4 regions of the Longimicrobium sp. genome follow, and region 3 is predicted to be linked to each of the others. Evidence: riboswitches for the same ligand, from Rfam matches in the RefSeq annotation. Region 3 holds a riboswitch; each other region holds the start of a gene.
What was found. A riboswitch is a leader RNA that binds a small molecule or an ion and turns the genes downstream of it on or off. The one in region 3 is predicted to bind cyclic di-GMP.
Positions count from the first base shown of each region.

Region 1: it holds a riboswitch for cyclic di-GMP, as region 3 does, so the genes downstream of both, VIB55_RS00470 (Ig-like domain-containing protein) here and VIB55_RS22360 (bifunctional diguanylate cyclase/phosphodiesterase) in region 3, are expected to answer to the same signal.
Region 2: it holds a riboswitch for cyclic di-GMP, as region 3 does, so the genes downstream of both, VIB55_RS22950 (sugar transferase) here and VIB55_RS22360 (bifunctional diguanylate cyclase/phosphodiesterase) in region 3, are expected to answer to the same signal.
Region 4: it holds a riboswitch for cyclic di-GMP, as region 3 does, so the genes downstream of both, VIB55_RS21170 (glycoside hydrolase family 26 protein) here and VIB55_RS22360 (bifunctional diguanylate cyclase/phosphodiesterase) in region 3, are expected to answer to the same signal.

Region 1 is NZ_DATBNB010000015.1:649-13,269, forward strand. Features, by position in the region: gene VIB55_RS00465 (M2 family metallopeptidase) at 1-1,812, opposite strand, end outside; gene VIB55_RS00470 (Ig-like domain-containing protein) at 1,964-3,631, opposite strand; cyclic di-GMP riboswitch class I at 3,686-3,760, opposite strand; gene VIB55_RS00475 (hypothetical protein) at 4,044-4,382, opposite strand; gene VIB55_RS00480 (alpha/beta hydrolase) at 4,436-5,506, opposite strand; gene VIB55_RS00485 (NADH-quinone oxidoreductase subunit N) at 5,634-7,220, opposite strand; gene VIB55_RS00490 (NADH-quinone oxidoreductase subunit M) at 7,240-8,847, opposite strand; gene nuoL (NADH-quinone oxidoreductase subunit L) at 8,861-11,290, opposite strand; gene nuoK (NADH-quinone oxidoreductase subunit NuoK) at 11,296-11,601, opposite strand; gene VIB55_RS00505 (NADH-quinone oxidoreductase subunit J) at 11,609-12,133, opposite strand; gene VIB55_RS00510 (NADH-quinone oxidoreductase subunit I) at 12,591-12,621, opposite strand, start outside.
Region 2 is NZ_DATBNB010000811.1:373-5,828, reverse strand. Features, by position in the region: gene VIB55_RS22960 (polysaccharide biosynthesis/export family protein) at 1-552, shown strand, start outside; gene VIB55_RS22955 (GumC family protein) at 559-2,994, shown strand; cyclic di-GMP riboswitch class I at 3,403-3,494, shown strand; gene VIB55_RS22950 (sugar transferase) at 3,511-5,103, shown strand; partial or broken gene VIB55_RS22945 (oligosaccharide flippase family protein) at 5,129-5,456, shown strand, end outside.
Region 3 is NZ_DATBNB010000794.1:170-5,447, forward strand. Features, by position in the region: gene VIB55_RS22340 (hypothetical protein) at 66-479, opposite strand; gene VIB55_RS22345 (HAD family hydrolase) at 859-1,548, shown strand; gene VIB55_RS22350 (DUF2262 domain-containing protein) at 1,713-2,540, opposite strand; gene VIB55_RS22355 (PDZ domain-containing protein) at 2,934-3,317, shown strand; cyclic di-GMP riboswitch class I at 3,433-3,525, shown strand; gene VIB55_RS22360 (bifunctional diguanylate cyclase/phosphodiesterase) at 3,537-5,278, shown strand, end outside.
Region 4 is NZ_DATBNB010000750.1:162-5,021, reverse strand. Features, by position in the region: gene VIB55_RS21175 (DUF3131 domain-containing protein) at 74-1,615, shown strand; gene VIB55_RS21170 (glycoside hydrolase family 26 protein) at 2,344-3,474, opposite strand; cyclic di-GMP riboswitch class I at 3,489-3,579, opposite strand; partial or broken gene VIB55_RS21165 (hypothetical protein) at 4,524-4,860, opposite strand, start outside.

The DNA.
Region 1 (12,621 bases), on a different contig from region 3:
CCACTCCTTGAGCGGCGCGAAGTACTCGATCATCGCGCCCGCGTCCATCTGCCGCTCGCCGGTCATGACGAACAGCGTTTCCTGCCACGGCTGGCTCTGTCCGGCCTCCAGCATGCGCGCCAGCTTGGCGCCCGCCTGCTCGCTGCCGTAGAACGAGCACCGGTACAGCGGTCCCGTATGCCCCGACTCCCGGCAGAGCGAGCGGTAGAACTGGAACTGGAGGATGCGCGCCAGGAAGTACCGCATGTACGGCGTGTTGGCCGGAATGTGGTACTTGGCGCCCGGGTCGAAGTCCGCCTCGGAGCGAGCCACCGGCGCCGACACGCCCTGGTATCGGTTGCGCAGCTCCCACCACGCCGCGTTGTAGTTGGCGGGGGTGATCTGCCCCGAGAACACGCCCCACCGCCACTTGTCCACCATCAGGCCGAAGGGCAGGAACGCCACCTTGTCCATGGCCTGGCGCAGCAGCAGCGCCGTGTCGGCCGCGGGAGCGGGCACCTGGTCCAGCAGCCCCACCTGCTTCAGGTACGCGGGGGTGATGGAAAGCGCGATGGCGTCGCCAATGGCCTCGTGAAAGCCGTCGTGCGCACCGTTGCGGAACAGCTGCGGCTGCACGCGGTAGGCGCGCTGGTAGAAGTTGTGGCCCAGCTCGTGGTGGATGGTGACGAAGTCCTCGCCCGTGGGCTCGATGCACATCTTGATGCGCACGTCGTCCTCGTCGTTCACGTTCCACGCGGACGCATGGCACACGGCCTCGCGGTCGCGCGGCTGCGTGAGCATCGACCGCTCCCAGAAGGTCGCCGGCAGCGAGTCGAAGCCCAGCGAGGTGAAGAACCGCTCGCCGTACTGCGTCATGCCGCGGGCGTCCAGCCCCTTGCGGCGGATGAGCTCCGTCAGGTCGAAGCCGGCGCCCGCCGCGTTCCGGGGCGCCACCAGCGGGTAGATGTTCCCCCACTCCTGGGCCCACATGTTCCCCAGCAGGTGCGCGGGAATCATCCCGTTCGCCGGCACCACCTGCGCACCGTACTGCTCCACCAGCCGCGTGCGGACGTAGGCGTGAAGCGACTCATATAGCGGGCGCACCTGCTGCCAGAGGCGCTCAACCTCGGCCTCGAACTGGTCGGGCTGCATGTCGTAGCCCGCGCGCCACATGGCGCCGGTGTTGGGGTGCCCCAGCTCGCGCGCACCCTTGTTGGAAAGCTCCACGAAGCGCGAGTAGCGCTGGCGCATGGGCACGCCCACCGCGTGCCATCCCGCCCACACGTCGCGCAGCTCCTGCGGGTTGCGGCTGGTGGCCATGATGCGCGACGCCGCGCCGATGTCCAGGCACGTGCCCCCTGGGCGGCAGTACTGCCCGCGCCCGTAGTCGGCCTCCATCCCCACCGTCAGCCGGGTAAGCTCCGACGCCTCCTCGGGGTTCCCGGGCGGCGGCGCGACCAGGGCCAGCTTCAGCAGGTTCAGCTTGCGGCGCTGCGCGGCCGGAAGCTGCACGTCGTCAAAGCGCCGCGCGGCCAGCGCCCGGCGCTGGATGGCCACGTTCAGGTTCTTCTGCGCCTCGGCCGAAAGCGCCTCGGTGTCGCTGGTGATGTAGGTGGCGGCCACCCACCCCGCCTGGTTGGAGCGCAGCGACAGCTCGCGAAGCTCGGCCTCGCTCTCCGCGATGAAGGCAGCGGCCTGCTCGGGCGTGGCCGCGGCCGAGGCCGGAGCCGCCGCGGCGGGCGCTCCCGCCGGGGGAACGGCCGTCCCGGCGCAGGCGGCCGCGCCACCCGCCAGCACCACCGCGCCCAGACGGGCGAACAAGTTGTGTTGCATGCAGTTACGTCCTTGGGAGATGCGTATCTTCACTCGTGGAACGGTGGGTACAGTGCCACACGGGGCGAGGTTCCACAAGGGGCGGCGGAATGCGAAAAGGCCGGCCCCGCGCGTGCGGGGCCGGCCCTCTCGTCATCCCGGAAGAGTGACGTCAGCGGCGCAGGATCGACCAGCCGCTGAGCGCCGCGAACACGTCGGTGCCCGTGGGGCCCCAGAAGTCGAACACCTGCTGGGCCGGCGCCTCCTCCATGATCCACCGGGCGCCGTTCCACCTGTAGATGGTGCCGCCGGACCCGCCGACGTACACGTTGCTGGCCGACGTTCCCCACGCGGCGTACAGGAAGTTCCCGGTGGGCAGCTGGATCAGGCTCCACGACGCGCCATCGTAGTGGAACACCCTGCCGCCGGCGCCCACCACGTACACGTCGGTGGCGGACGAGCCCCACACGCCCCACATGTCCACGCTCTCCGGCAGCGTCACCTGTGACCACGCGGTGCCGTCGAAGTGAAGCAGCACGCCGCCGTCGCCCGTGGCGTACACGTCGGTGGCCGAGGTGCCCCACACGCGGCGAAGGAGCGTGGTGACGCCGGAGTTCATCGGCGTCCAGTTCCCCGCCTTGCCGCGCAGGATGGTTCCCCGGTCGCCCACCACGAACCAGTCGTTTGGCCCGGCGGCCCACACGCCCCAGAGGTAGATGTTGGGCGACGGCGTGTACCAGTTGCCCAGGGCCAGGGGGTAGACGCTCTGGCCGTCCCACTGCTCCTGGCGCCACACCTGCCCGTCGAAGTGCAGGATGCGCCCGGCCTGGCCCACGGCGTAGATGTCGTCGGCCGCGGTGCCGTAGATGTCGAGCGTGCCATGCCACTGCACGGTGTCGACGTTGCTCCACTCCACCCCGTCGAAGTGCAGCACGCTCGTCCAGTTGGCCGCGTAGACGTTGTTCACCGACGTGCCCCACACCGCCCAGTTGCCCTGGTCGTGGGCGGGCTCCATCAGGTGCCAGCGGTGGATCGGCTCGTCCACGATCAGCGCGGCGCTGCCGGTGATGGACCCGATCGTCGCGGTGATGGACGTGAAGCCCGTCTGGCTCCCCGTCGCCATGCCGTTCGCGTCCACGGTGCCCACGCTGGCGATGGTGGACGACCAGGTGACCGGCGCGCCGGCGATGACGTTGCCGTGCAGGTCGGTGACGGCCGCGGTGAACTGCTGGGTTTCGCCCGGCAGCACCGTCGCGGTCCCCGGTGTGACGATCACGGCCCCCGGGATCCCCGACTCGATGCGGAACTTCACGGCCAGCGTCTGCCCGTTCACCACGGCCACGTACCGGCTGCCGTCCACGCCGCGCGCCGCCGAACCGTTCGCCACCACGCGCACGTCGGCGTGGCCCAGCTCCACCGGTCCCACGCGCACGCGAACGCGGTACACCTGCGCCTCGCTCAGGGAGAACTGGCGGGTGTGCCAGTTGACGTGGTAGTGCGAGTCGGAAACCTTCACCGCCTCGCCGCCGGTGCCCCCTGCCCGCGTGTACTCGGCGACGGGAGAGGTGCAGGCGGTGCCCGACCACGCGCAGATGGTCACGGTGGGGTCGAGCCCGGCATCGAACGTCCCGGGCGCGCCGGGGTTCCGGGCCATCGGCGGCAGCCAGAAGAAGCCGGGGGTGCCGCCGTGCGCGGCGTCGGAGATGGAAGCCGCCGCCACGCCGGTCGGGGCAGCCGGGTTCTCCAGGTCGGCGCACGCGGCGCCAAGAAGCGCGAGCGCGGCAAATGCCACGCGGGTCTGCCAGCTCGTTGCGAGCCGGAATACGGGGGTGTCGGTCATGAGCGGGAGGGGGGCGAACGGATTTGCCGGCGCGGCGGGCCGGCGACGCCCTTCTTCGGTAGCCCAGCTGTCTCGGAGAGACCTGTGGCTTTGCGGACCGGCCTCGCGGCCGGGGTGCGTTTTCGGCGAGGTGGTGTTTGGCGAGCTATAAAGTAGGCTTGATTTTCCTAAACGCAAGTGTATTGATACGCAAAGGTGTTGCAGAAGCAGGGCTTGGCCCGGCGGCCGCCAATCCTGAAGCGCGTTTTGGGCCGGAACGTCTCTGCATCCCACCGGTCCCGCTGACGCCCCGTCGCCGGCATGGCGGACGCAGCCTCGGCTCGACGCGGACCACGCGCTCATCGTTGGACAAAAGAAAACGCAGAGAGCGTTTCGGCTCTCTGCGTTCACGCCTGCCCCGCGGCGGAAAGCTTCAGGGCGTGCTGTCCACGCGCACGGGGACGCTGGCGGTGTCGCCGAGGGCAGGCGCGCTCACCCGGCCCCGCTCCACGAGCGCCGAGTCGCGTGCGTCCAGCGCCTCCAGGTGGATGGTGGTGTCGACGGCCATCCCCATCCGCGCCGCCTCTTCGGGAGAAAGCGCCTTGGCCTCGGTCTGCACCTGCTGCGACGACAGCCCGTCTTCCCACTCCTTGTTGGTGGTATCCATCTTCGCCGGCCCTCCCGCCGCCTTGTCGCCACCCCTTCCGCACGCGGCCAGGAGCAACGCGGCGGCGAACGTGAGGGGCAAACGGCGGAACTCAGACATCGGCATGGTGGCGTCTCCGTAGGAACTCGGAAAAAGATCGATGGCGCGGCGGCCCGCGCTCAGGCGCGGGGGCCCGCCGCGTCCAGGAAGTCGCGGACCCGCTCCCACACCTCCAGCGCGCGCTCCCAGTGCGGAAGCCCGCCCGTGGGAAGGCCCACGACGGTCACGTTGGGGCGGCCGTCCAGCTCGGGAAGGCGGTCGTAGTTCTCCTGCCGGCGGTTCTCCACCGTGCCGTGGATCACCAGCAGCGGCTGCCGCAGCCGGCGGAAGGCGTCGGCGGAGTCGCGCGGGAACATCCGCCCGCTCAGGAAGTCGTCCAGCGGCAGGGCGGCCCCCTCCATCCGCGAGGTCTCGGCGGCGAAGTCCACGAACTCCTCCGGCACGCCGAACTCGGGGGTGAACAGGTTGTCGGCCGCGAACTGGTACAGCGACTCGGGCGTCGTCAGCCGGTCGTAGAACGCGCGCTGCACCCCGGGAAGGGTGAACAGCAGGCGCGACCAGATGCGCGGCAGGGCGCCCGGGTTCTTGCCCAGCCCCGAGGGCTCCAGCGCCACCAGGGCGTGCACCAGGTCCGGCCGGCGCCGCGCCACCTCGGCCGCATACGCGGCGCCCAGCGAAAGGGCCACCACGTCGGCCCCGCCCGCGGGTTTGACGACGCGCTCCAGGAAGTGCTCCAGCTGGTCTTCCATCAGCCCCGGCTCGTAGGCGATCTCCGGCCGGTCGCTGTGCCCGAAGCCCACCCACTCCAGCGCGAACAGCGGCCGGTCGGTGTAGCGGGCGAACGCGCGCACCATGGGCCGCATCTCGTGCGCCGACGCCACCGCGTTGATGGAATGCAGGAACACCACGGGCCGGCCCGTGCCCTCGCGCTGGTAGTAGGCGTAGAACACGTCGCCCCACGACACGTACTCCAGGGGCAGCCCCAGCGCGTTGGGCAGCTCCGTCACCGGCTTGCGGCGCGCCTTGCGGGCGCCCAGCAGGTACACCGCGTACGCGCCCAGCGCCGCCGCGCCCAGCCCGGCGGCCGCCTTGCGCCGCGTGCTCCCCAGCAGCGGCGTGCCCTTCGCTTCGTCCTGGCGCTCTTCCGGGCGCCCCTCGCGGCCCGTCTTGGGGCCCTCGTTCACGGCCATCCGCTCCTCTCGCGTTCGCTCCCCGCCAGCCCTTCCCGCCCCCCGTGCAAACCCCGTGCAAACGCCAAGGCCCGGCGACTCCGCCGGGCCCCTGCAGTTCTTCTTCGGTGGCCCGGCGCCGGTCGCGTCAGGGCGCCGGCGCCGCCGCCGCGGACGCCGCCACCGCGTCGCGGGGCGCGTTCAGCGACTGCCAGCCGCGGTCGGCCAGGTCCAGGATCCCCCAGCGCTGCCGCACCCCGGCGGCCGTCATCCCGCCGGGAAACACCTGCGCGCCGGCGGTGAAGAACAGCAGCACGATCAGCGCCGCCGCGGCCACTACGCCCGCCATGGCCGGACGAGGCAGCCGCGCGTGCGCGTGCTCGTCGGCGCCGCGCGCGGGGCGCATGTACATCACCACGATCACGCGCAGGTAGTAGAAGTACGAAACCAGCGACGCCAGCACCAGCACCACCGCCAGCGGCGTCAGGTTCTGCGGGGCCGACACCAGCGCGCGCAGGATGTACAGCTTGCCCAGGAACCCCGCCGTCAGCGGAAAGCCCGCCAGCGACAGCAGGAAGATGGAGAACACCGCCGCCAGCAGCGGCTTCTGGTGCGCCAGCCCGGAATAATCCTCCAGCGTCACCCGCTCGTCGGCGCCGCGCGCGTTGGCGATCACCACCCCGAAGGCGCCCGCCGTCATCAGCGTGTACACCAGCAGGTAGAAGAGGAAGGCGCCCGGCCCGCCGGAGTTGATGGCCAGCAGCGCCGCCAGCAGGTACCCCGCGTGGGCGATGGACGAATACGCCAGCATGCGCTTCACCGAGCCCTGCGTGGCCGCGATCAGGTTGCCCCCGACCATGGTGAGCATGGCGATGAAGAAGATGGGGATGGCCCAGTGCTCGTACCCGCCGGCGAAGCCCACCAGGAACACGCGGATGAACGCCGCGAACGCGGCCGCCTTCACCCCGGTGGCCATCAGCGCCGTCACCGGCGTGGGCGCGCCGTCGTAGGCGTCGGGGGTCCACATGTGGAAGGGCATGGCCGCCACCTTGAACCCGAAGCCCACCAGCAGCAGCGCCATCCCCGCCATCAGCATGGGCTCGTCGCGGTTGCCGGAGATGAGCAGCTGGTTCATCCGCGCGATGTTCGTGGTCCCCGTGGCGCCAAAGGTCAGCGCGATGCCGTACAGGAAGAACGCGCTGGTGAAGGCGCCCAGCAGGAAGTACTTCAGCGAGCCCTCGGTGGAGCGCGCGTCCAGGCGGTCGAAGCCCACCAGCACGTAGATGGCCACCGACATCACCTCCAGGCCGATGAACACCATCAGCAGGTCGGTGGCGCCGGCCATCAGCATCATCCCCAGCGTGGCGAACAGGATCAGCGCGTGGAACTCGCCGCGGTTGATCCCCCGCCGGTCCAGGTACCCCATCGACAGCAGCAGCGCCATCCCGGCCGCCAGCAGGCAGATGAAGTTCACGATCACCCGGAACGAGTCCAGCGCCACCATCCCGGCCTCCGAGCCGGCCTGGTGCCTCATCCGGTACAGCGCGATGTTGGCGATGGCCGTGAGCACCAGGCTGCCGATGGACAGCCAGGGAATGGCGCGGCTGGAGGGCTCGGAGCGGTTGCCCTTCTGGAACACGTCCACCAGCAGCACCGCCATCGCGCAGAGCGAAAGGACGATTTCCGGCAGCAGCGCCCAGAAGTAGTGGCCCTGGTTGGCCAGGTTCAGTTCCATCAATCGGCTCGGGCGCGGGTCAGCGGTTCGGTTCAGCGTCGAGGGCGGCGAAGCCGAAGGGCTCCACCACGGTCGACCGCTCGCTCATGTCCAGGATCATCTGCGCCGCGGGCTGCATGCGGTCGAGGACGGGCTTGGGATAGAAGCCCAGCCACAGGATCAGCGCCACCAGCGGCACCAGGATCGCCATCTCGCGCAGGTTCAGGTCCGGCAGACGGCGGTTGGCCGGCTTGTCGAGCGGGTTGAAGAGGATGCGCTGCACCATCGGCAGCATGTAGTACGCGGCGAAGATCACGCCGGTGCTGGCGATCAGCGCCATCCACGGCGCGCTGCGGAAGGTGCCCAGCAGCACCAGGAACTCCGAGAAGAACCCGGCCGTCCCCGGCAGCCCGATGGAGGCCATCGCCGCGAACACCAGCATCACAGCCAGCAGCGGCACGGTGGCCGCCAGCCCGCCGAAGTCCTCGATCTCGTAGCTGTGGCGCCGCTCGTACAGCATGCCCAGAAGGAAGAAGAGCATGGGCGTGGACAGGCCGTGGCCGATCATCACCAGCAGCGCGCCCTGCAGCCCCTGCAGGTTGAACGCGAAGATGCCCAGGATCACGAAGCCCAGGTGCGCCACCGAGGTGTACGCCACCAGCTTCTTGGCGTTGGGCTGCACCGCCGCCACCATCGCCGTGTAGATGATGCCCACCACCCCCAGCACCATCGCCCAGAAGACGGTGCGCGGGTCCGTGGCCGCGTCGGGGAACAGCGTCACGCCGAAGCGGATGAAGCCGTAGGTGCCCATCTTCAGCAGCACGCCCGCCAGGATCACCGAACCCGCCGTGGGCGCCTGCACGTGGGCGTGCGGCAGCCAGGTGTGGAACGGGAACACCGGCACCTTGATGGCGAACGCCAGCGCGAAGGCCAGGAACAGCAGGAACTGCTCGGCCTCGGTGGTGCGCACCGGCAGGAACGCGTAGTAGCTGAAGCTGGGCGGCGCGCCGCCGGCCTGCGCCCGCCACCACAGGTACAGGATGGCCACCAGCATCAGCAGCGAGCCGATGGTGGTGTACAGAAAGAACTTCACCGCCGCGTACACCCGCTCCTTGCCGCCCCACACGCCGATCAGGAAGTACATGGGGATCAGCATCATCTCCCAGAACATGTAGAACAGGAACATGTCCAGGGCCACGAACACGCCCACCACGCCCGACGTCAGCGTGAGCAGCGCGGGGTAGAAGGTGCGCTGGCGCTCGCGGATGTACGTCCACGAGCCCAGCACCATCAGCGGCAGCAGCAGCGTGGTCAGCAGCACCATGAACAGGCTAATGCCGTCCATTCCGATCTGGTAGCGGATGCCCCAGTCCGGGAACCACGCCGCGTTGGCGCAGTTCTGCATCAGGGGGATCACCTCCTCGCGCATACCCGGCCCCAGCAGCCCGCCCGAGCCCTTGAAGGTGCAGCGGCCGGCCGGGTTGAAGCTGAAGAACAGCGGCACCGAGGCGACGAACTCCAGGATCCCCGCCCCCAGCGCGACCATCCGCGCGTTCCGCTCGCCCGCCAGGTACGCGGCCAGCGCGCCCAGCACGGGGAACAGGATCAGGAAGGTGAGGATCCAGTGGCTCTGGTAGATCGATTCCATTTCCGTCTGCGCGTCAAAGGGCCATGAAGCTGCCCAGCACCACCAGCACACCCACGATCAGCACGAACGCGTAGGTGTTCACGTATCCGGTCTGGGCCCGGCCCATCCACAGCCCCAGCGCCTGCGCCATGCGGCCGAACCCGTCGACCATGCCGTCGATGCCTCGGTCGAAGCCCCACTGCAGGCGCGACAGGAAGTTCACCGGCTTCACCACCGTGCGGTCGTAGAACTCGTCCACGTACCACTTGTTGTAGAGCGCCTTCTGCAGCCCGCCCTCGTACGCCGGCTCCACGTCCGCCGTCCGCACGCGGTCGTTGCGCTTGCTCACCAGTGCCCAGGCCAGCGCCAGCCCGCCCAGGCCGATTGCGATGGCCAGGAAGATCGGCCACGCGGCGTGGTGCGGCTCCGCCGCGTTCGGCGCGTTCTCGCGCATCACCGTCTCCGAACCGGCGATCACCGGGTGAATCCAATGATGCAGCGTCGCATCGCCACCGATGGCCATGGCGTTGAACATCGGGCCAATCACCGGCACGTGGTCAAACACCTGCTTCTCGACGTTCAGCAGGCCGCCAACGGTCGACAGGAGCGCCAGCACGATCAGCGGCAGCGTCAGCGTCCAGTTTCCCTCGTGCAGGTGGCTGCGCTCCGTGTCCGTCCCGCGGAACCGGCCGAAGAAGGTGTAGATCATCATCCGGCCCATGTAGAAGGCCGTAATGAACGCCGTCAGGGTCAGGATGACGCCGATGGCCCACATCCAGGGCGTCGGATCCATCCCGATTTGGCTCATTCCCGCCGCGAGCGGGTTGGCGCCGTCCGCGCCCAGCCAGGCCGCGCCGATGATCTCGTCCTTGGAGAAGAAGCCGGCGAACGGCGGCACACCGGCGATGGCCAGCGTGGCGATGCCCATCGTGGCGAACGTGATCGGCAGGTGCCGCTTCAGCCCGCCCATGTTGCGCATGTCCTGCGCGTCGGCCGGGTTGTGCGTGGCGTGGAAAGCGCCGTGCATGGCGTGGATCACCGCGCCCGAGCCCAGGAAGAGGCAGGCCTTGAAGAAGGCGTGGGTCATCAGGTGGAACACGCCCGCCGTGTACGCGCCCATCCCCACCGCGGCGAACATGAAGCCCAGCTGCGACACGGTGGAATACGCCAGCACCTTCTTGATGTCCCACTGCTTCAGGCCGATGGTCGCCGCGAACAGTGCCGTCAGCGTGCCCACGACGGCCACAACCAGCGAGGCCCGGGGCGCCATGGTGAAGATCACCGACGAGCGGACGACCAGGTACACGCCGGCCGTCACCATCGTCGCCGCATGGATCAGCGCCGAGACCGGCGTGGGGCCGGCCATGGCGTCGGGGAGCCACACGTACAGCGGCAGCTGCGCGCTCTTGCCCGCGGCGCCCAGGAAGAAGAAGAGCGCGATCGCCGTCGCCACCGCCCCGCCGAACTCCAGCTCCGACGGCGCCCGCTGCATCACCTCGCTGAACGTGAGCGTGCCCACGTTCACGAACAGCAGGAACATGGCGATCAGGAACCCGAAGTCGCCGATGCGGTTGACGATGAACGCCTTCTTCCCCGCGTCGGCGTTCGCCTTTTCCTTGAACCAGAAGCCGATCAGCAGGTAGCTGCACAGGCCCACGCCCTCCCAGCCCACGAACATCAGCGGATAGGACGATCCCAGGACCAGGATCAGCATGAAGAAGATGAAGAGGTTCAGGTACGCCATGAAGCGCGGGTACCCGGGGTCCTCCTTCATGTAGCCGATGGAGAAGATGTGGATCAGCGAGCCCACGCCGGTGATGATCAGCGTCATCACCATCGAGAGCGGGTCCAGCAGCAGGTCGAACCCAACCTGCAGATCGCCGACGGGCATCCACTCCCAGCCCTTGATGTCTTCGAACGTCCCCGCCCCGCGCATGTTCATCCAGTTGAGCACGGCGATGGCGAACGCGGCCAGCAGCACGCCCGGCGCGATGAACGACGGCGCGACGTGCGTCCACGGCTTGGGGCCGTGGTGCCCGTGGTCGTCGTGCGCATCATGACCATGCGCATCATGGCCGTGCGCGTCGTGCGCATGGGCGTGATGCGCATGGTCGTCCGCATGGTCCGCCGGATTGGGACGCAGGCCGCTGTCCAGGTGCTCCTGCTCGCTGGGCGCGGCCGCGTGGGCGTGCGCCAGGGCCGGGGCGGCGGCGTGGGCGTGGTGCGCGTCGTGCCCGTGCGTGTCCCAGTACGGGTCGCCCACGGGGGGAACGGCGGGCAGCGCCTTGCGCGCGGCGTACAGCGCGATCAGGCCGTTGACCAGAAAGCCCAGCAGCGGCAGGGCCAGGATCAGCCAGGGCAGCACCGGGTGGAACGTGGCGCCGTGCGAGGCCGCTTCGGCGCCGTGCGCGGCGGCGGCGGCCGGCGCGCCGTGCGCCGCTTCGGCGGCTTGAAGGAGGAGCATCACCCCTACCACCGTAGCAGGCTGAAGTTCTTGATGTCCACCGACTCGCTGTGGCGGAAGACCGAGATGATGATGGCCAGCCCCACCGCGGCTTCGGCGGCGGCGACGGCGATCACGAAGAAGACGAACACCTGCCCCTGCACCCCGGCGTACGGCGAAAGCGACACGAAGGCCAGGTTCACGGCGTTGAGCATGAGCTCGATGCAGATGAACAGGACGATCGCGTTGCGGCGGATGACCACCCCCGCGACGCCGATGGAGAACAGGATGGCGCTGAGCGCCAGCGAGTACTGCAGCGGAACGTGCTCCACGTGCTCCTCAGATCTTTCTCTTGGCCAGCGCCACCGCGCCCACCACCGCGATCAGCAGCAGCATGGCCGTGGCCTGGAGCGGAACGACGTACTCCTGGTACATGGGAATGCCGATCAGCCCCACGGTGCCGCGCTCGGCCGTCTGCGCGGCCAGGGCGGCGTGCCCCACGTCGGCGCCCACGCCCGTGGGCGGAAGGCCGGTGAACATGCGGCCCAGCAGCGCGATCATCACCAGCGCGGCGCCCCCCGCCATGATCTTCCACCCGGTGCCGCGGATGTCCACCTCGTAGTCGTTGCCCAGGTTCAGCAGCATGATCACGAAGAGGAACAGCACCATGATGGCGCCGGCGTACACCAGGATCTGGACGATGCCGATGAAGAAGGCGCCCAGCAGGGTGTAGATGGCGGCCAGCGAGAAGAAGGTGCCGATCAGCCACAGGGCGCTCGACACGGGGTTCTTCCGCGAGATCACCATCACGGCCGAGCCGATGGCGCAGGCCGCGAAGAAGAAGAACAGGATCTGGGTCAGCATCTGGTATCCACGTTGTGCACCCTCATCCGGGGGCCCCGAACAACATCATCCATCCAACAGAATCGGTGCGCCTCGACAGAAGCAGGCGCGGTCCCACCCCGATTACCGTGCGCCTCGGCAGGACCAGGCGCCGTCCGCCTGCAGGGGCGGTTGAAACCGCGGCAACAACGGCCCAAAGTCCGCCTTCGCGGACTGCTTCCTCTGCATGGGTGCGCCTCGACAAACCCGGCGCACGCCCCTCGAGCATCGGTGCGCGTCGACAGAATGCGGCGCGGTCCCCCTCCAGCGGCGGTTGAAACCGCGGCTGGAAATTCACGAAGTCCGCCTTCGCGGACTGCACCCTCTGCCTTCGCGCGATTCGACGAAGCCTGTCGAGACCGCTTACAGCCCGGGCCTCAGCAAGCTACCGCCGTTACTTTCGCACTTTCGCACTTTCGCACTGCGAGCGCAGCGAGCCTTACTCCCCCGCCGGGTCCGCCGGGTCCCAC
Region 2 (5,456 bases), on a different contig from region 3:
GAGGCGCTGCTGAACCAGGGGCCGGACCCGCTGCGCCTGGGCGACATCGTGCGCCTGCGCATCTGGCGCGAGGCCGAGATGTCGGGCGACTACACCGTCAACGAGGACGGCGACGTGGTGCTGCCCCGCGTGGGCAACATCCACGTGGCCGGCGACCAGCCGGCCCAGGTGAAGACGCGTATCACCCAGGCGTTCGCGCGCTTTCTGCAGAACCCCTCCATCGAGGTCACGCTGCTGCGCCGGGTGCAGGTGCTGGGCGCCGTGCGCAACCCGGGGCTGTATCCCGTAGACCCAACGATGACGGTTTCCGATGCGCTGGCGCTGGCGGGGGGCACCACCACCGACGGCAGCCCCAACCGCGTGGTGCTCATCCGCGAGGGGGTGCGGCTTCCCGTGAAGCTGGAGGCCAACACCCCCATCGCGAGCGCGTCCATCCGGTCGGGCGACCAGATCTACGTGGACCAGAGGAGCTGGCTCAGCCGCAACACGGGCGTAGTCACCGCCGCCATCACGGGCGTGGTGAGCCTGATCATCGCCTTCGGCACCAGGTAGGAACCGATGGAACCCTTGATGCTGCCGGGGCAGGTGGCGCCGCCGCCGTACGTTCCCCCCGCGCCCGAGCCCGTGAAGGTGCGCGAGCTCTGGCGGATGATGAAGCGCCACCGCCTGCTGATCGGCGCCTGCACGGCCGTGGGGCTGGCGCTGGGGCTGCTTCTCGTTTCCCGCAGCCGGCCGGAGTATGTGGCGGCGGCCACGATCGTGGTCGACGACAACCGCGAGCGGGTGGCGCGGGTACTGGGGAACGAGGTGACGGACCAGAAGGGACGGATGGCCACGGAGATGGAGCTGCTCCGCAGCCGCCTGCTGGCCCGCGCCGTCGCCGACTCGCTGGAGCTTCGCGTCTCCGTGGTCAAGCCCGAGGGGGTTCCCCGCAGCCAGGTGCTTTCCGGGATTCGGCTGAACCCCGAGGCCGACACGGCTACCATCACCTTCGTCAAGCAGGCATACGGCGAGTTCGAGGCCCGCGACGCCGACGGCAGGGTGATCGGACGCACGAGCGCCGGCACGCCGATGCAGGTGCCGGGCGGGCAGCTGGTGCTGGCGCCCGAGGCCGTGGACCACCCCGAGTTCACCATCGCCATCGGCACGCCCGAGGGCGCCGCCGAGGCCGTTGCCAACCGGCTGGACATTTCGCAGCCGGCGGAAGATGCCGATGTCGTGCACGTCGCCTACCGTTCCTCGGACCCGGCGCTGGCCCGCGACGTTCCGAATGCGCTGGCGGCGCGCTATACGCAGATGCGGCGCGACATGCACGGCACCGAGGCGCGCAGCACCGTGCAGTTCCTGCGCGGCCAGGTAGACACGCTGCGCGGCCAGCTCACCGCGGCCGAGCAGCGGCTGCAGGCATTCCGCGAGCGTGAGGGCGTGGTGGCCCTGCCGGTGGAGGCGAGCACCCAGGTGACGCAGCAGGCGCAGCTCCAGGCGCAGCGCAACGCGCTGGAGGCCGAGCGCTCGGCGCTGGCCCGCAGCATCGCGCAGGCCCGCTCGTCCACCGGCCCGGGCGCGTCGTCACCCTACCGCAACCTGACGGCGTTCCCCACCCTCCTGCGCAACGAGACCGCCACGCAGCTGATCACGCAAATCGCGCAGCTGGAGAACGAGCGATCCAACCTGATGCGCACCCGCACCGCCGCCGACCCCGACGTGCAGCTGCTCACCCAGCGCATCGAGCAGATGGAGGGGCAGCTGGGGGGGATCGTAAACACGTACGTGCAGGGACTGGGCAACCAGGTGGCCGCCATAGACGCCAGCCTGGGATCGTTCGGGGCGCGGATGGACCGCATTCCCGCCCAGGAGGTGGAGCTCGCACGGTTGAGCCGGCAGACGGACGTGCTGGGCGGATTGTACGGACAGCTTCAGGCGCGCCTGAAGGAGGCCGAGGTGGCCGAGGCGGTGGACGAGCCGGGCGCGGTGGTGGTGGACCCGGCGACGCTCCCCTCCAGGCCGTCCAACGCCAGCACGCCCCTGATCGCCGGGGTGCTGGCCATGGTCGGCCTGCTGCTGGGCGTGGGCATCGCCTTCGCCCGCGAGTACGCCGACGTGTCGGTGCACACCCGCGACGACCTGCAGGCCGCCACCGGGTTCCCCGTACTGGGATGGGTGCCGCGGATGGGGGCCACCCTGTCGCCGGGGAAGAAGGCTCTGCGCGGGATGCGCCGGATGCTGCGTCCCGGCCGCGCCTCCGACTCGCACGCGGGGCGGGCCCTGGTGCCCACCGCCGGCATCGCCTCGCTGATGCCCGCGCTCCCCGCGGGTGCGCCCACCGCCACGGCCGATTCGTACGAGTGGCTGTACCGCAACCTGCTCTTCCTGAAGCCGGGCGAGGACGTGCGCGCGGTGCTGGTCACCAGCCCGCTGCCGGGGGATGGAAAAACGACCACGGCCGCGGGGCTTGCCTCCACGCTGGCCCAGCGCGGGCTGCGGGTGCTGCTGATCGACGCCGACCTGCGCCGCGGGGCGCCCGCGCCCCAGGGCGGCGGCGGCACGCCGGGGCTTTCGGACCTGCTGGCGGGCACCGTGGCCCTGGCCGACGTGGTGCAGCTGGTGAACGTGGGCGAGGGCCGGCAGCTTCACTACATCCCCGCCGGGCACCTGCCGCCCGACCCGGTGCAGCTGCTGGGGTCGCCGCGCATCCAGGTGCTGATGGAGTGGCTGCGCGAAAAGTACTTCATCGTGGTGCTGGACTCGCCCCCGCTGAACCTGTTCGCCGACGCGGCCGTGCTGGGCGCCTGCGCCGACGCCACGCTGCTGGTGTCGCGCGCCGGGGTCACGCCCTTCGAGGCGGTGGTGCACGCCGCCGAGCAGTGCCGCCGGGCGCGCATGCCCACCGTGGGCACGGTGCTCAACGACATCGTCCCCGACCGCGACCGCGACTACGACCCCGCCTACCAGTGGTACGAAGAGGGCCGCGCCTACTACGCCCAGGCGGGCTGACGAGCCGGGGGGAAGATCCCACGCGGAGGCGCGGAGGAAGCGGAGGAAGAGCGGAGAGTTCTCTGCCTTCCTCCGCTTCCGCGTCAGCCGCCGGCCGAAAGGGGCTCCGGGGATTCTGCGCGGATGCTGGCGTTTCGCGTAGCTCGCGCGCATCCTGTGAACGACGGCCCGGGACCACCCCCACCGGCCGAAGGACCCTTCCGTGCCCTCCGCGTCCTCCGCGCCTCCGCGTGACACCCCTCCCACCCAGCCGCACGCCGCGGCAGAGTTGCGGAACATCCGCATCCGCGACGATGTGCCCCATGACGGCCTAACTCGTTCCCAGATCAGGACGAGAGGGCACAAACAGGTGCGCCGGTGGTATAGAATTCGCTTTGATGGCGGCCTGGGGCCTCCGGGCCGTGCAGCACCCGACAAGAGCACTCCCGCCGCGAGGCGGGGCCGCAGAGCCAGGGGTCTTGGTTGGCGCAGGGGATCGCCAAGACAGCCCAGCCGCCGAAGGTGGTAGGACAAGCCATGCAGCGCAGCATCATCGCCCTCGAGGGCACCACCCTCCGGGGAGCACCCGAAATCGGCCCCCCGCCCGAAGTTCCGCGCGAAGTGCCGGCTGTTCCCGTCATCCACGAGCCCGCGTCGGTGCCGGTGCCGCCCACCCTCACGGTGTCGGCGGCGCCCACGATGCTCCCCTCGCGGGTTCCCGCGCTTCCCACCGAAGTGCAGCGGACGGTGGACACCTTCGCGTGCGTGGGGCTGCTGCTGGCGGTGTGGATCGGCACGGCGCTGGGCACCATGCCCGGCGGGCTGAACGAGGTGCTCAAGCTCCAGATCACCATCCGCCACGCGCTGCTGACCGGGCTGTTCGCCCTGCTGTGGCCGCGGCTGTTCTCCATGGCCGGCGTGTACGACGCGCACGTGGCGCCCAACCGCCGGCACGCCATCCTGCGCATCGTGGCCGCCACGGGGCTGGGCAGCTTCATCGCCATGAGTTTCGTGATGCCCACCCTGGCGGGGCCGTACCGCGTTCCCGCCGCGGCCGCGTTCTGGGTGGCCTCGGCCGCCATCGCCGTCGCCGTTCGCGTTCCGGTGTGGGCGCTGGCAAACTCGGCGGCGCGCACCCACGTGCCCCGGCGGGTGCTGATCATCGGCAGCGGGCCGCGCGCCCGGCGCCTGCGCGACGAGATCCTGTCGCGCCCCGCCGGCGGCGTGGAGCTGCTGGGATGGGTGGATTCCGACGACCACGCGCTGGACGCCCGGATGGACCTTCCCAAGGTGTGCAGCCTGGACGGGCTGGAAGACTGGCTGATGCACCACGTGGTCGACGAGGCGCTGATCGCCCTTCCGGTCAAGTCGTGCTACGCCGAGATCCAGCGCTCCATCGAGGTGTGCGCGCGGGTGGGGGTGGAGAGCAAGTACCTGGCGGACGCCTTCCAGGTGTCGGTGGCGCGGCCCCGGCTGGAGCACGACCGGGCGCTCCCCTTCCTGACCATGAAGACCTTCTGCGACGACCACCGCGTGCTCATCAAGCGGGCGGTGGACATCGTGGGGGCTGCCGCGGGGCTGCTGGTGCTGTCGCCCTTCCTGATCGGCATCGCGCTGGCCATCAAGTTCACCAGCCGCGGGCCGGTGCTGTTCGCGCAGGAGCGCTACGGGCAGAACAAGCGCCGCTTCAAGATGTACAAGTTCCGCACGATGGTGCCCAACGCCGAGGCGCTGATCGCGCACCTGGAAGACAAGAACGAGGCGATCGGCCCGATCTTCAAGATCAAGGACGACCCCCGCGTGACGTCGGTGGGCCGCTGGCTGCGCAAGACCTCGCTCGACGAGCTTCCGCAGCTGTGGAACGTGCTGATGGGCGAGATGTCGCTGGTGGGGCCCCGCCCCATGGCCGTGCGCGACGTGCAGCTGTTCGACCAGGCGTGGTTCATGCGCCGGTTCAGCGCGCCCCCGGGAATGACGGGGCTGTGGCAGGTGAGCGGGCGCAGCAACCTGGGCTTCGACGACTGGGTGACGCTGGACCTCAAGTACATCGACGAGTGGTCGATGACCATGGACATGAAGATCCTGGCCCTGACGCTGCCCACCGTGCTTCGCGGCACCGGCGCCGCGTGACTGGCCCGCCCGTTCGCGAAACCACGTGACCGATTCGCCCCCCACGGGGCGCACACTGGGCGCCCGAACTCTTTCGGCCGCCCAGTGGCGTCTTGGCACCTCCGTCGTGCAGGGGCTGCTGCAGTTCGCCACGGGCGTGCTGCTGGCCCGCCTGCTTCCTCCCGCCGACTTCGGCCTGGTGGCCCTGGCGCTGGTGGTGACCGGCCTGGCCACGCTGGTGGCCGACCTGGGGCTGGGGCCGGCCATCGTGCAGCGGCGCGAGCTGACCCCGCGCCACCTTCGCACCGCCTTTTCCGCGTCCATCCTGCTGGGGCTGGGCATTACCGCCCTGGTGGCCCTGCTGGCGCCGGTGG
Region 3 (5,278 bases):
CCCGGCCCCGCGGCCTCTGCACTGATGCCCGCACGGTGCGCCTGCGGGAGATCTTGATGCCGGGCTCAGCCTCCCGACGAGATCGTCAGCCGCGCAGACGTGGTGGGGACGGCTTCCCGCGTCGGCGCGAACCGCACGACCACCGATACGCTGTCGCGCACCGCGGGTTCGCCGCGCCGGGCCGTTATCACGAACGACATCGTGTCGGGGCTGGACGGCGCCGGCCCGCCCAGGCGCCAGATGGTCACTGAGGCCCTGCCCTGGGCATCGGTGAGGTCGGAGGTGAACTGGTACGGCAGCGCGGGCCGGGCCTCGCGTACTGTCACCTCCACCCCGGCGGCCGGCTGGCCCGTCGGGGCGAGTACGGTGGCATCGACGCGGGCGTGTGCCGATGCGCCGGGCGCCCCCACGGGCAAATCGCACCCCGCGAGGGCGGCGGCAAGCGCCGCCAGCGAGGCCGCGCGCGGATGTTTGATCATCATCGCAATTCGTTGTCTCGAAATCAGTTAAGCGTACGCCGACGCGGGGCGAGGATACCCGGTACGGTGGCCGGCGTTCCTCGATCGACGCGCCATCAACGTGAAGCCCGGAGGCGCTGACGCGGCTGCGGACGGAGATCGAGAGGAAGTGAGTGCGGGACTGCGTGACCGGCCTGAATCAACTCACCGGGCGCGGTAGCGGTCACCACGACCGAGCCTCGTCACCACAGACCTACGGGGGCACGCGATACTTAAGCGAGAGATACTATCGTCGACCTGAGTATCGTCAGGGATAGTATCGTCGGACATACTATTGTCAGAGATAGTATCGTGAGAGATAGTATCGTCAGCTTGAGTATCGGCCGGATCGCAAAAGACCGTGACTACATCAGGAATTTCCCTCGCGCCCGCGGCCATTCTGTTCGACCTGGATGGCACACTCATCGACACGTATCACCTGTACCTGGAGTGCTACCGGCGCGCGCTGGAGCCGCACCTGGGCTACGCGCCCACCGACGAGGAGATCATCGCGCGCAATCCCGTTTCAGAGCGGCGGTTCCTGGTGGACTGGATCGGCGAGAAGCGCGGGGCGGCGTGCCACGCCGAGATGCGGGAGCTGTACGGCGAGCTGTACTCCCTGAAGGGCGAGGGCACCTACGGGGGCGTCGTGGAGATGCTGTCTGCTCTGAAGTCCGCAGGGTACCCGATGGGGATCGTCACGGGGAAGAGCCGCGAGGCGTGGCACGTCACGCAGATCTACTCGGACCTGGGCTACTTCGACGTGGTGATCACCGACGATGACGTGCACGCGCCCAAGCCCGACCCCTCCGGCCTGCTCGCCGCCGCCGCGGCGCTGGGTGTAGAGCCCGCGGCTGCCATCTACATCGGCGATTCCACGAGCGACCTGAAGGCGGGGCGCAACGCGGGGATGAGGATCGGCGCGGCGCTGTGGCCCAAGACGGCGCCGGGGGAGAAGGACGCCTTTCTGCACGCCATCGAGGGGATGATGCCCGAATGGATCTTCGAGCATCCGTCCGACATCACCCGCGCGTTCGCCCTCTGGTGCTGAAGCCGAGCGCGGCGGGTGCCAGGTGACGTGTGCGGGAGGTGCCGCGACGGCTGGTGGAGCGCGTGGGAAAAATCAGCATCCGGGGCATGCGCTCCGGCGCCTCGGCCGCCGGGCAGGCACCACCCGCGCAAACCACGCGCTCAGAGCGGGCCCGGAGCCCTGGCTCAGCCCGGGAGGTCTGCCCTCGTCGGGCCGTCGCGCAGAGTGCCGGTGATCTCGATCGAGTGCCCCCAGAACAGGTCGCCGCCGTCGTACCAGAACGTGAAGCCACCCTCGGCGTCGACCGTGACCGACTCCAGCCGCAATCCGGCGCGGAACCCGGCAGGTGTCATTTTCGCCTCACCTTCATCCAGCCAGCTCTCGTTCTTCCGAGGCAGGAGCGACTGTACCGCGAACGCCCGGATCCTCTCCGCCCACGCCGCCTGGTCGTCCCACAGCGCCCGAGCCGTTCGCAGCGAGGCCGCCAGCTCCACTTCGTTCTCCGCCTCCATCTGGACGACGATGGTGTCGGCGCCCCACGCGGCTGTCCCTTCCCACCACCCGGCGGAGCGGTCCAGGACCAACGTTCCGAAGCGCTCATCTTCGTGCGTGACCGGCGTCGACAGGAGTTCCGCGCGAAGCAGCAGCGGGTCATCGGCGGCCAGGCGGGTGTCCACTACATCGAGGAGCTCCGCGGTGTTCTCGCCCGTGAAGCGGACTCGCACAGAGACCACGCGCCGCGAATTGAGCCGGTCCATCAGTGCCTGCGTCTCGTTGTGCGTGGTCGTTCGGGTGACGGACAGGGGAGTGGTGTGAATGGTCCCGTCCGCGCGGCGCCACTCCTCCAGTGTGAATCGCAGCGTCCAGTCCGCTCCCGGCGGGGTCTGCGATCCTGCTGCGCCCGCCGGGTGCATGATGCCGGTAATCAGCTCGCCGCCGGGCGGTTCGGCGGCGGGTACGCCGGCCGGCGCCCCGGAAAAGAGAAGGACGAGCAATCGGCGCAAGCTTATCATCGGCATGTTCGAAAGCGAGTGGGATGAGGATGTACAGCGAGACACCTGGGAAGGAGGGGCCCGGGCCTGCTCCAGGTGATGCTTCTCAGGCGATGCTTTCCCGGAAGTTGCCGGGCCTGGGCCGGCCAGCACAAGGGCTGCGTCGACGTGTATGCGCCCAGGCCCGCCCTCCGGCAAGGGCGCCTTTCTGCACGCCATCGAGGCGATGACGCCCGAGTGGATCTTCGAGCACCCCTCAGACATCACCCGCGCATTCGACCTGTGGTGCTGAAGCCGAGCCTCCACGGATGCTGAACGCACGCTGGCGCGAAAACAGTTGACGATCCGCGCAACTTCTGCTTGCTTCCAATCGCGTCCCGTCGCCGACGCTCACCTTCGCGCGAGGTCCGTTACGTGAGAATCAGCATCGCCGCAGCCGCGGTGGCCATCGCGTTCGCGCACCCGGCTCGCGCGCAGCAGCCGACGCCGGCGCCGACCGCGACCGCCGCCGACTCGCAGGGGGTCCGGAACCCGCGCCCCGCGGGAACCCTTGGCCTGGCACTTCGCATCTTTCCCAACGCGCGGCCGTTCGTCGCGGTCGTGTCGCCGGAGTCGCCGGCGGCCGCGGCGGGGTTCATGGTGGACGACGTGGTGCTCTCCATCGACGGGCGTGACAGCCTGGAGCGTCCCCTGTTTCCTGGGCTGGCGCCGGGGCGCGCCTACACCGTCCGCGTGAAGCGCGGGGACGAGGAGCGCGAGCTGCGGATCGTGGCCGCGGCGCCTGCCGCCGCGCCGTAAGCGTCACTCGGCGCAGGACGTTTACCGGGAACGTTCCTTGCGCCACCTCCGTGCACCGGCGCAAGTTGCCGGAAATGATGCACCCCGCCTGGCCGTTCTTACCCGCGCCGGGCACCTACGATAACGGCAAACCCGTCGAAAGGCGGGGACGCAAAGCCACGAGGCTACAGCCGCGCTCCCCTGCGGCCATGCCGGTCGGGTTACCGAACAGGTGCTGCCATGCGCACTCCTCCGTCCGTATCCGATGCCGCCTCCGGGGCTGGCGCCGAGACCCTGCGCGGCCTGGCCGCGAACGCCGTCGCCCGGCTGAACCTGGGTGCCGCCGCCGTGCTGCTGGAGGGCGCCGGCCATCCCCCCGTGCACACCGCCGGCGCGCCGGAGCACCAGCAGGCGCTGCTGGCCGCCATCCTTCACCTGGGCCCGCCGCTGCGCGACGCACGGAACGCGGGCGAAACCCGCACCTTCCGCGCGCTCTCCGCCGGCGATCCGTCCCTCGTCTTCGGCCCCTCGCTCGCCCTCGTGCCGCTTGCCACTCCGGGCGAGGCGCCCGCCGGCTCGCTGGTGGCCCTCAACGTCCGGCCCTGGTCCGCCGGCGAGGTCGCCGCGCTGGAGTGCATGGCCGCGGGGGCGATGGCCGAGATCCGCGCGGAGGCCGCGGACGAGGCGCTGCGCGCGGCCCAGGCCCGGCTGGAGCTGCTGGAACGGGCGCTCGCGGCGGTGGATCGCGGGCTGACCATCACCGACGAGACGGGGGCCATCGTCTACACCAATCCCGCCGAGGCCCAGATGCACGGCTACCGGCTGGACGAGATGTACGGCCTTCCCGCCCGCGCGCTGGCGCCGCCCGAGCTGTGGAGCGCGCAGGGCGGCGTGCCTGCGCGCCCCGTGCGCCGCTGGGTGCGCGAGCGGATCAACGTGCGCCGCGACGGCACCCGCTTTCCCGTGCGCCTGTGGTCCGACATCGTAGCGGCGGACGACGAGCGGCCGATGGGGCTGGTGACGTGGTGCGAGGACCTGAGCGGGCGCGAGGAGCCCGCTGCCCCTTCGAGCGACGTGGACCTCGACGCGCTGACGCGCCTGCCCGACCGCGCCGCCTTTCTGCGCGCGCTGCAGCAGGCGTGCGAGGCCCGCGGCCAGCGTGGGGCCGAGTTCGCGGTGCTGTTCGTGGACCTGGACCGCTTCAAGACGGTGAACGACCGCCTGGGCCACGCCGCGGGCGACGCGCTGCTGGCCGTGGTGGGCGAGCGCCTGGCCGCCTCCATCCGCCCCAGCGACATGGTGGCGCGCATCGGCGGCGACGAGTTCGCCGCGCTGCTGCACGGGGTGGAGCGCGAGCAGGACGCGCTCGCCGTCGTTCAGCGCATCCAGCGGCTGCTCGCGGCGCCGGTGACCATCGAGGACGTGGAGATGCGCTGCTCGGCCAGCATCGGCGTGGCGCTGGGGGCGTGCGCGGAGACGCCGGAGGGGGTGCTGGCGATGGCGGACCGCGCCATGTACCGCGCCAAGACGCTGGGCGCCGGGCACCACGGCTTTTCCGAGCCGGGGGTGATGGCGCACGAAGAGGCCCTGCTGGAGGTGGAGAAGGATCTTCTGCGCGCCATCGACCGCGACGAGCTGACGCTTCACTTTCAGCCCATCGTGTGCCTGGCAGACGGGCGGGTGGAGGGGCTGGAGGCGCTGGTGCGGTGGAACCACCCGCAGCGCGGGCTGCTGGGGCCGCAGGCGTTCCTTCCCGTGGCGGAAGAAACGGGGAAGATCGTAGACCTGGACCGCTGGGTGCTGGCCGCGGCGGCGCGGCAGCTGAAGACGTGGACGGACCACCCGCTGCTGGGCGCCCTGCCCGTGAGCGTGAACTTCTCCGGCCGCCACGTGGTGCATCCGCGAGCCGTGCAGGACGTGGAAGACGTGCTGGCCCGCTTCGGGGTAGATACGCGCCGGCTGATGATCGAGGTGACCGAGAC
Region 4 (4,860 bases), on a different contig from region 3:
TGCGCGCTGGGCAGGCGCCGGCCGGCTCCCGCGCCGGCGGCACGCCCGCCAAAAACCCGAGAAAACTGTCCCCATGCGCCCCAACGAGGCGGCCGCCGCGGCCATCGGCTGGCTGAACCGCATCGTGATCCTGGCGGTCAGCGTGTTCGTCGTGCAGGCCCTGTGGCCCTCCGGCCCCGAGGACGACGACGAGTTCCCGGCCGCGCCGCCCCCGCCCCGGGGCGAACGCGTCGCCTCCCCGCCCGTGCGCCCCGCCCCTCCCGCGGGCCACCCCGCCGCCCCCGCCGAGGCCGGCCGGCGCGCGCTCCCCGGCGACGACTCGCTCCATGCCGACGCGGCCCGGCGCGCGTGGGTGTACGTGGAGCAGCAGTACCAGCCGGGGACGGGGCTGGTGAACTCGGTGGCGGGCTATCCGTACGCCACGCTCTGGGACGTGGGGAGCGGACTGGCTGCGCTCTACGCCGGGGCCGAGCTGGGGCTGCTGGAGCGCGAGGAGTACGACCGGCGGATGGCGCGGGCGCTGCAGACGCTGAACACCATGCGCCTGTACGACGGCGCGGCCTTCAACAAGAACTATTCGACGACCACGGGGCGCATCGCGGGCCGCAACGACCGCGAGGAGCCGGATGCGATCGGCTACGGCTGGTCGGCCACGGACATCGGGCGGGTGCTGATCTGGCTTCGCATCATCGCCACCACGCAGCCCCGGCACGCCCAGGCGGCGCGGGCGGTGGCCGCGCGGCTGGACCTGGACCGCATGGTGGACGACGGATACCTGTACGGCGAGGACCGCGCCCCCCGCAGCGGGCGCAAGCGGCGCTACCAGGAGGGCCGGCTGCCGTACGAGCAGTACGCCGCCTCCGGCTTCGCGCTGTGGGGGCACAGGGCCGAAAAGGCGCTCTCCCTTCGCGAGAACGCGCGCCCGGTGAACGTGCTGGGCATTCCGCTGATGGCCGACAAGCGGGGCTACGACCACGTGACCAGCGAGCCGGTGATCCTGGCGGGGCTGGAGGTGGGATGGACGCCGGAGATGGCGCAGCTGGCGCGGGGGATGCTGGCGGCGCAGGAGGCGCGGTACCGGCAGACGGGGAAGGTGACGATCGTCAGCGAGGACGCCATTCCCCGCGCGCCGCACTACTTCTACTACTACTCGGTGGTCGGCAACGGGCAGCCGTTCGCGCTGAACGTGCTGAACCCGCGCACCCGGATCTCGGAGCCGCGGTGGGTGAGCGCCAAGGCGGCCTTCGCCTGGCACGCACTGCTGCCGGGCGAGTATACGCAGCGCGCGGTGGCGACCGTGGCTCCCGCCGGCTCGGGCGCGGGCGGATGGGCGTCGGGCGTGTACGAGGGAACGCGCACGTCCACGCGTGGGCAAAACGTGAACACGGCGGCGGTGGTGCTGGAGTCCGCGCTCTACCACGCGCGCGGCGGCCGGCCCTTCATTCAGCCCGCGCAGACGAAGCCCATCGTCCGCCAGCAGGCCCGGGCAGACTCGGCCCGGCGCGATTCGGTGAGGCGGGATTCGGTGCGGCGGAGTGCGGCCCGGCCGGACTCGGCGCGGCGGGATACTGCTCGGGGAGCTCAGCCCGCTGCCAAGGCCCGCACGGGCGACTGAAGTCGCTGCAACGACCACACGAAGTCTGCCTGCGCAGACTGGCTTGTTGCGGTGTGCCTCCAACGATGGGGCACGCCCTGACCTCTGTCCTCCCGCCGAGTGCTGCCTTCGGCGCAATTTGTCATCCAGAGGCCCGTGCGCACTGAATCGGCCCGCAGTGCACACCATGCAGGGCCGTGGGACCTTGCCGCGGATGCCTCTTGGCTGGGGCGCGGCAGCGGCAGGGAACTTCAGGCCTCGGTCCTGATCCTCGCCCTGGGGGAGCCGCCCAAGGCCCGCACGGGCGACCAAAGTCGCTGCAACGACCACACGAAGTCTGCCTGCGCAGACTGGCTTGTTGCCGTGTGCCTACAACGATGGGGCACGCCCTGACCTCTGTCCTCCCGCCGAGTGCCGCCTCCGGCGCTATTTGTCATCCAGAGGCCCGAGCGCACTGAATCTGCCCGCAGTGCACACCATGCAGGGCCGTGGGATCTTGCCGCGGATGCCTCTTGGCTGGGGCGCGGCAGCGGCACGGAACTTCAGGCCTCGGTCCTGATCCTCGCCCTGAGGAGCCGCCCAAGGCCCGCACGGGCGACTGAAGTCGCTGTAACGACCACACGATGTCCACCTTCGTGGACTGGCTCGCTGTGGGGATGGTTCGGGTGTGTGGCGCGACCTGATCGGAATAGAAAACGCGCCGGAGAGGGCTTCCTCTCCGGCCCGTTTTTCCGTCGTTGCTGTCGTCCTCAGTTGCTCGCCAGCATCGTGGGGCGGAGGGACGAGACGTCGCTGTAGCTGGCCAGCACGCCGGCGTCGCGAACGGCTTCCCGGTAGGCCTGCAGCGACGTGGCGCTGGAGTTCACGCGCCAGTCGGTTTCCTTGTCCATGTGGAACCACACGGCGCCGACGACCGCGGGGTGGCGGCGCATGTGGGCAAAGGCCCCGCGGATCCAGCGGGCCTTGGCGTCGCCCGTGCCCTCGTCGCTCGCCACTTCGCCGATGATGATCGGCTTGCCGGGATAGCGCGAGGCCAGGTCCGAAAGCATGTGGTCGGCCTCGGCGCCGTCGACCATGGCGTCGAACTCCTGCCACGATCCGCCGTGCAGCCGCGGCGCGTTGAAGCCGTGCGCGCCCACGTAGTCCACGTACGCGTCGCCGGGATAGTAGTGGCCGTACCAGTTCCAGTGCGCCGGGCCCGTGGCGCGGTTGGTCAGCGGGTTGCCCACGTTGGGGTTGAACACCCAGCGGACGTTGCTGGCGCCCTCGCGGCGGAAGATGTCGACGATGCGGCGCCAGGCGGCGGCGTACTTGGCCGGCGCGCTGTGGTCGCCGCCGTTCTCCACGCCCTGCCACACGTACTGCCAGTTGCCGTTCATCTCCCACGCCGGCTCCAGCAGCACCGTGCCGCCGACGGCCGCCAGCTGCCGGCCGATGCGCGCGAACTCGGCATCCGCGCGGCCCGCGGCGATCGCTTCCAGCAGCCCGGACTGCGGCGCGCCGTTCCAGCGCAGGTCCAGGGCGACGAAGTTGGTGGCGCCCGCCGCGCTCACCTCGCGCAGCACCTTGCCGCACCAGCCGGTGGCGGAAAAGTCGCACGACACCGGGTGGTAGGTCTTCACCAGCGCCGGCGCCTTGCCCACCATGTCGCCGTACTGGCGGATGGCCGCGCCGATGCGCTCGGGCTTGCTGTCGGCTTCGCCCAGGAAGGCGCCGTGAAAGAACGGGCCGCTGGTGGGGGTCACCGGCGCCTCCGGCTTCGTGGGGTCCTCGGGGCCGGTAACGGAGCCCGCGCCGTCGCAGGCCGCGCTGATGAGCACGAGCGATCCGGCGAGAACGACGGACGCGAACGACGAGACACGAGACGAGAGCTTGCGCATGGATGGCACCTTGCTTCGGCGGCCCGACTGGCGTGGCGGGAGCGATCCCGCGGTAGCCTCGTAGCTTTGCGTCCCCGCCTTTCGACGGGTTTGCCATTATCGATCGGTGCCCGGGGAGATTTTCCGGGCGGGAACATCGAGCGCGGAGGAGCCGCGCCCGCGCACCACTCTGGCACGTCGCGTTCCGCACCCGGGTGATGCAGCTAAGTGCTTGCAGATGAGCGTTTTAGATTGGAATGACAGGCGTGGTCCGATTGCAAACCGCGTGGCATTTTGCGGAAGCCCGCGACTTTTGCAAGCGCCGCGTAACCCGTGACGCCACTGCTACATAGGATGCCGACCACCCGCATCCGGCGCCCCTGTGTCATCCCGAAGGAGCGGCCCCGAGACCCCAGCCGCTACCCCATACCTGGCAGCGACTGAGGGATCCGCCACACACCATCCGAAGCGCATCGCTCTCTCCCCACATCGAGGCCCCAACCGGCGCGTCCCGGGGGCGCGACAGCGAGGCACCCAAACTCGAGACACATCCGCCGGGCTCGCCCCTCCCCCGCCCCTCCCCCGGCAAACTGCGCCGGGAGAGGGGAGAACTTCGATTGGGGTTCGATTGGACGTCGGTGCATGCCTCGGCAGCCCCCTCTCCCGGCCTCCCCCGAAACTGCGCGGGAGAGAGGAGCACTTCGACCGAGGCTCTACTGGCTGCCGGCGCATGCCTCGGCAGCCCCCTCTCCCCGGCCCTCTCCCCCGCTGCGCAGGGGAAAGGGAGAATTCGACTGCGTTTCGGCTGGCATGCGCGGGGGTCCTAACACGCGTGCGGCTGAAGCCCGGGCTTACGGCGAGTCCAGCGGCGGATTCACGCAGATAGGTACGAGCCTGTCCGCGGCCCTGTTGCTCTACGGTCACTGTGTGGCGGATCCCTCAGTCGCTGCGGTGTTTAGGCCACGCTGAGGGTACGGTGTGGCCGCTCCATCGGGATGACAGCGCGGACGGCGAAAGCCCCTCTCCGCGGCGATGCGGGGAGGGGCTTCTGCGGGGCGACGAACCGCGACTTACTCCGCGGTGCCGCCTGCCAGCGTGGAGAGGCGGCGGAGGAGCGCGTTGAGCGCGGCGCCTACCTCCGTGAACGTGGCCGACGAGGCGAAGCAAAGGTCCGCGCCCGCCTCCAGCAGCGACGGGCGAACCCCGGCGTCGTCTGCGTCCACGACCACGATGGGCATCCACGCCGCGGCCGGGATCGCGCGAAGCTCGCGCAGGGTCTCGGCTTCGGCGGCGGCGAGCTCGGCGCCCACGATCAGCGCCAAGGGCAGGTCGCCGTGCAGCCGCTGCCGGAGCGTGCCGGCGGCCGGCGTCTCGGCCTCGAAGCCGGAGGCGTGCAGCCGGCCCGCC